One region of the Paenibacillus wynnii genome, then DNA from elsewhere that is predicted to be linked to it. Evidence: riboswitches for the same ligand, from Rfam matches in the RefSeq annotation. Region 1 holds a riboswitch; the other holds the start of a gene.
What was found. A riboswitch is a leader RNA that binds a small molecule or an ion and turns the genes downstream of it on or off. The one in region 1 is predicted to bind S-adenosylmethionine.
Positions count from the first base shown of each region.

Region 2: linked by a shared signal. The riboswitch ahead of metA (homoserine O-acetyltransferase MetA) and the one ahead of PWYN_RS01085 (methionine ABC transporter ATP-binding protein) in region 1 are both predicted to bind S-adenosylmethionine.

Region 1 covers NZ_JQCR01000001.1:202,288-205,709, reverse strand. Annotated here, with positions in the region: gene PWYN_RS01095 (UbiD family decarboxylase) at 1-1,046, shown strand, start outside; gene PWYN_RS01090 (Cthe_2314 family HEPN domain-containing protein) at 1,070-1,789, shown strand; SAM riboswitch class I at 1,893-2,037, shown strand; gene PWYN_RS01085 (methionine ABC transporter ATP-binding protein) at 2,140-3,156, shown strand; gene PWYN_RS01080 (methionine ABC transporter permease) at 3,156-3,422, shown strand, end outside.
Region 2 covers NZ_JQCR01000002.1:133,927-137,348, forward strand. Annotated here, with positions in the region: gene PWYN_RS03595 (PLP-dependent transferase) at 1-669, opposite strand, end outside; gene metA (homoserine O-acetyltransferase MetA) at 713-1,630, opposite strand; SAM riboswitch class I at 1,739-1,867, opposite strand; gene corA (magnesium/cobalt transporter CorA) at 2,261-3,196, shown strand; gene PWYN_RS03610 (HRDC domain-containing protein) at 3,279-3,422, opposite strand, start outside.

The sequences.
Region 1 (3,422 bases):
CTGTACCGGAACGGGTCCCAGAACTGCTTTTCGCTTCTATGATGTTAGGTGGACGGCTCCCGTTAGTCAAAGATCCAATGGGAGGGCACCGTATTCCGGCAGAGGCCGAATTTGCTATCCGAGGTCTGGTTCCGCCAAATGAGGAAGATTATTCTGTGATGCATATCCAACGGATGTGGCATCGTAAGGATGCTATCTATCCGGTATCGCTTCTAAGCAAACCTCGTCAGGAGGACCATTATCTGGGTAACTTTTTGCAACGGCTTTTGTCTCCAGCTTATCCCCTAGTGATGCCTTCTGTTCGTTCATTATGGACATATTCGGAGACCGGCTCGCAAACACTGGCCTCGGCTGTAGTTCATGTGAGTTACTCGCAGGAAACCCTTGCCGCGGCATTCCGAATTTTGGGAGAAGGTCAGCTATCCCGCACACGATTTTTGCTGCTTACAAATGAACCCGTAGAGCTGTCGGATTTTCCAAAGCTATTGGAGACTGTGCTGGAACGTTTCAACCCCGCGGGAGACTTATTGATTTTCAACCAAACATCTTATGATGAAGTAAATGATAAAGGCACGAAACTGAATCCAGGCAGTAAGGGGATCATGATCGGAGTGGGTAGCCCTATTCGTGACCTACCGCGTGCTTATGATGAGGGAGTAATTCCAGGCATACATGATGTACAGCCTTATTGCGGCGGTTGTCTTGCTGCTTCAGGGGCATCCTATGAGGAAGATCCAACATTACCCCAGCGTCTGGTAGCCGCTCTTCGTGACAGGGGAACTTCGTGGCCGCTGGTCATTCTTGTGGATAATGCTGCCGAAACCGTGAAAACACAGGCGTCATTTCTTGGGTCGGTATTTACCCATTTCAATCCTGCAACAGATATTTACGCGGAGTCAGAAGTGGTCAATCATCATGTTGGCTATAAGCTGCCCATTGTGATTGATGCGCGTATGAAGCAGAGGAATTCTGAGGAGATACTCCCGAATGAGGATATCGTTGAGCGGGTCAATCAAAATTGGAAGAATTATTTCCCTACGGCTTAAGAAGTGGTTTGAGGAGGAAATGTATGCTGCGGATTTTACTCGGTGAGCCTCCCCGCGTGAATAGCGGATTATTGGCTGAGGCTATGAATAGTATGGAACAGATGGCAGCACTGCTGCGTAAGGAAATGAAGAGCACTCAGGATCGGGATCATGTCTACCGCCAGTTGGAGATTTGGACACGGGGGCTGATCTCGTCACTGGATGAACTTGAGCAAAGCTGGTTCGCAGCTTCTTACTATAGGAGGTCTGTGATCACTGGGACTCTAGATGATATGCCTGTGCTGGAGCAGGAGGAATACGCCCGATATGTGTATTTTTACAAAAATGGCTTTATCCGTGTGTTCTCTTTGCTGGACAAGCTGGGCACTGTATTGAATGCCCTTTATGACCTGAATACCTCCAAGGTAAAAGCTCATTTTTCCTATTTCACTGTGCTTCGCCAATTTAATATCATTAAGGATCATAAGGCTTTAGTCGAGCAATTGAACAAAGTGAAGGATGCATACCGTGAGCCGTTGCAGAACTTGCGCAAACGCCGAAATTCGGAGATTCATTATATGAATTCCGAAATGGAGGATGATCTGTGGCAGCGGCATAAAGGGCTGAATGAGAAGGTGAAGCTTGAAGATGTGGATGCACATCTGGAGGATTTGAGGCTAGGGCTGAACATGGTATGTAAATCACTCACTGTGGCCTATAGATACAGTCTTGAGCAGTGGCGCAAGGATGTCAGTCGTCACTGAAATCAAGAAATGAAATATTTCCAAAGATTTGCTTTGACAAAAAACTTGAAAATATTCTATACTTACATGCAATACAGTTTATGACCACTAACTTAATACTTACATCTTATCGAGAGCGGCGGAGGGATAGGCCCGATGAAGCCCGGCAACCGATTTATACTAAGTGTTCTTTTGGACACTGAATGTGAATGTCATGGTGCTAATTCCTACAATGCCGCATGTATGCAGCGGCCTTTGGCAGATGAGACGGCATTGTAAATACGCGCACAGGGCCTCTTATGATCTGCAAAGGATCAGTAAGGGGTCTTTTTGTATGTAAATAATCACTTCTATAAGGAGGGACGGCAAAAATGATAGAGCTTAAAGGTTTAACTAAGGTATACGGAAAAGGCAAAAAGGCAGCTACTGCTCTCTCACAACTGAACTTATCTATTAAAAAAGGCGAGATATTTGGAGTCATCGGCCACTCCGGCGCCGGCAAAAGCACATTGATTCGCTGCATAAATTTGTTGGAACGTCCTACAAAAGGCGAGGTCTGGGTGGATGGTATTGACCTCACGAAGCTTACCCAAGGACAGCTGCAGCAGAAGCGGCGTAAGATCGGGATGATTTTTCAGCATTTCAATCTGTTATCTTCAGCAACGGTCTTTGAGAATATCGCATTCCCCCTCCGTCTTACGGGGGCATCGAAAGAGTCCATTCAAAGCAAGGTTAGAGAACTGCTTAAGCTTGTAGGCCTTGAAGATCACTGGAATAAGTATCCCGCTCAGCTATCAGGGGGACAGAAGCAGCGGGTAGGGGTTGCCCGGGCATTAGCCAGCGATCCTGATGTGCTGCTGTGTGATGAAGCGACTTCGGCGCTCGATCCGCAGACTACCGATTCCATCCTTAGACTTTTGCTGGACATTAATCAACGGTTCAATCTAACCATTGTTCTCATTACTCACGAAATGCATGTCATCCAGAGCATTTGCGACCGTGTCGCTGTTATACATGGCGGAGGGATTGTAGAGCAGGGGGATGTGACCGAGGTGTTCCTGAAGCCGAAACATGATATTACAAGAGATTTCATTCGCAGTGAGACACAAAACGACGGACCGCTACGGGCAGCTATTAATGCACCCCACCCAGAGTCCTCAAAAGCAGTGAAGATCACCTTCTTGGGTCAAAAAACGTATGAATCCACTCTCTCCCACGTAGTGAAGGAGACCGGTGTTATTTTCGCAATATTGCAGGGCACGATCTCTACCATAAAAGATGTACCTTACGGTCAATTGATCGTTCGTTTTGAGGGTCCTTCTGAAGCCATCCAAGAGACGATTAGCAAACTACTGGCTCAAGGCCTTGATGTGGAGGTGATGGATTGATGGCCAGCTTGAATTTTTCCACTGTAAACTGGGATGAAATGCTCCAAGCCACCTTTGATACCTTGAAAATGTTAGGGAGTTCCGCAATCTTCACAATTATTCTTGGTTTACCACTCGGAATTGTGCTATATTTATGGGGACGATCCTCAAAGCCCGTTGTAGGGGTCATTTATTCAGTCTTATCGTTCCTTGTGAACATCCTGCGTTCCGTTCCTTTTATTATCTTAATGGTCGCATTAATCCCTTTTACTTATTCCATTGTAGGT
Region 2 (3,422 bases), on a different contig from region 1:
CATTTCAGCTGACAAGGCTTCCCCCTTAGTCACGATAAGTCCAGCCAATACATCGTTATGTCCGCCCAGGTATTTCGTTGCACTGTGAACTACAATATCCGCTCCAAGCTCAATCGGCCGCTGAAAGAAAGGTGTCAGCAACGTATTGTCCACGATGGTGAGCAACTTATGCTGGCTGGCCCACGTACACACAGCCTCGATATCGGTAATCATCATTAATGGATTGGTGGGTGTCTCAATAAATACCGCTTTTGTATTAGGAAGACGTACCTCCTCCAGCGCATTTAGATCATTGGTATCCACATAGGATGCGGTAATTCCAAATCTGGACAATATCCGTTCCAGCAGCCGGTACGTCCCCCCGTAAAGATCGAGTGAGACGATCAGATGATCCCCTTGGCTGAATAAGGCAAACACGGTTTGCAGCGCAGCCATCCCGGAGCTGCACGCAAACCCGGCGTCGCCGGATTCAAGTTCAGCAGAAACATTTTCCAATACGGATCTTGTCGGGTTCTTGGTACGAATATAGTCAAAGCCGGTGCTTTGTCCGAGTCGTGGATGGCGGAATGCAGTGGATTGATAGATGGGATAATTAACGGCCCCCGTTGCCGGGTCTTCCTGCGAACCGATTTGAGCCAATCTGCTTTCAATTCTGAGTTTCTCATCCATGTTATATTAAACCTCCTGGGTATTTTCTAAGTATCCATCTCATTTAAATCATAGGACCAATATCGTAAGGAGTTTCTTGATATACGTAGTAATTAAGCCAATTGGCAAACAATAAGTTAGCATGGGCACGCCAGACTGCGGGCGGTGTCCGCTGCGGGTCATCTTTCGGATAATAATGTTTTGGTAATGGCACTTCCATCCCTTTAGCTACATCACGGTCATACTCCCACTTCAGAGAGAAAGGATCATATTCTGAATGACCGGTTACAAAAATCTGTTTGCCATCATGGGTAGCTACTAAATAGATGCCTGCCTCTTCTGATTCTGCAAGAATCTGTAATTCAGGTATAGCTTCTATATCCGCTCGGGAGACATCTGTATGTCGAGAGTGGGGAACATGAAATAATTCATCAAACCCGCGAAGCAGTTTTACGTTATTGGATGTAACCGTGTGTGGGAATACACCGAAGCATTTCTCATCCAGGCTTTCTTTACGAACACCGAAGTGATGATATAATCCTGCCTGTGCAGCCCAACATATATGCATTGTCGAAGTAACATTTTGTTTACTCCATTCAAAAATCTTTTTCAACTCTTCCCAATAGTTAACATCTTCGAAATCCATCTGCTCTACCGGAGCACCCGTGACAATCAGGCCGTCAAAACGGCGTTCGCTAATCTCATCAAAGGTTTTATAAAAGCTTTCCAAGTGCTCAGCCGATGTGTTCTTGGAGGTATGGGAACTAGGATGGAGCAGAACTACATCCACTTGGAGCGGCGAGTTACCGATCAAACGCAGAAGCTGTGTTTCCGTAGTCTCTTTTGTAGGCATCAAATTCAGAATAGCTATACGCAAAGGGCGTATATCCTGGTGAAAGGCCTGGCTTTCGTCCATCACAAAAATATTTTCTCCGGATAAAACCTCTTTGGCCGGTAAACTGTCGGGAATTTTAATCGGCATTAGCTTCTCACTCCTTAGCTGAAATTGGATACCGCAAAACGGCTCCTGGTATAACAAAAAGACCCTTCTCAACAGAGAGAAAGGTCATATTTACAGTCATATGCGCCTCTCTCATCTGCCAGAATAACCTGCCTGACGCATGCGCCACACAAGTTTCCGCAAGAATTAGCACCGTGCGTTTACACGCCGGTTGCCGGGTTTCATCGGGCTAGTCCCTCCACCTGCTCTTGATAAGATTAAGCAATATTTAATTAAATTTCGTTAGAAATTACTTTAAATCATGAACCTAACTTTCGTCAAGCCCATACAATGCATTAGTACTATAAAAAACCTAACAATTTGTCTTGAAAGAGGCATATCTCGGCGTTATACTAGACAAGTGTTTCATACCCGAACGAACAGAAGAGGTGAGATGAAGATGGAAGGCGACCCGAGCTCGCAGATAAGCGTACAGACTGAACAACCACACAGGATTAACATCAGCTTGCCGGCGGCGGGAGCAGTACTTCTTCATGCCTTTGGAATGTTATTCGGCCCTGTTTCCTCTTAGTGACCCGGCCAAGCTGATTTTTTTCTGTGCTATTATTAGCATCCCTTGGAGAAGACTAGGGACAGAAGGAGTGAAATCAGATGAAAATCCGGCTGGTAAATGCAGGGGTTTTTACACAGATCGACGATATTGAAGCAACATTGACCGCTCCGGCGGAAGGGTTTTATTGGATTGACGCAGATTTGGAGGATTTAGAGCATCTTCAGCCTCTTTTTAATCTGCATGATCTGGCTGTAGAGGATTGCCTCAGCGAAGAGGATCAGCGTCCGAAGATCGAAATTTACGAGAGTCACTATTTCATAGTGGTAAACAGTATCCGATTTGATGATGAAGAAATATTCCTTCGAGCACTGAACGTGTTTCTCGGAAGACATTATATTATTACCGTTACCCAACAAAAAATTAATGAACTGCGTATCCTGAAGCCTATGCTCTGGGAGCAGGAGGTTAGCGAACCTGACCGGTTCCTGTATTTGCTCATTGACCTTGTCGTGGATAACTACTTTTCCGTCGGCGACCGGATTGAAGCGCGAATCGAGAAACTGGAAGAGGATATCCTCATGCATACCAAGAAGTCGCACCTCAGTGAAATTATAGGTCTGCGAAGCGAAATCCTATGGCTGAAGAAGATGCTTGGACCGCAAAAAGAAGTTATAAATACTCTTAATAAAAAAGACCTCCGCCTGATCGATGATCAGTTGCAGAAGTATTTTAGCGATATATACGAAAATGCGGTAAAAATTTCTGAAACCTTTGAAACGTACCGCGATCTGATGGGCAACTTACGTGAGGCCTACCAATCCAGTATCGCCAATCGTGCCAATGAAATTATGAGAGTATTTACAGCCATAACCACGATTTTCATGCCCCTGACCGTTATAACAGGTATATATGGGATGAACTTTGATAATATTCCTGAAATTCATACGAAATATGGTTACTTCGGTGTAATTGGAGCCATGGTAACGCTCGGCTGTGGAATGCTTGTTGTATTCCGCAAGAAAGAATGGCTATGAGCGATATTGAACGATTTAGTAAAAGACGAAGGACACCCAGCCCTCAAGGCAAGGGTTCCTTCGTCTTTTTGTTTGGGATAAATTAATAATTAGCTGCAATTGCCGAGACATCTGTATATTCACGCCGGAAACGAATGCGGATTAGACGGAGACGTTCATAATAAAGATCCAGACCCCCCGGTGCGGTAAATTCATTTCCGTACACTTTGTACAAAACAGGCTTCAG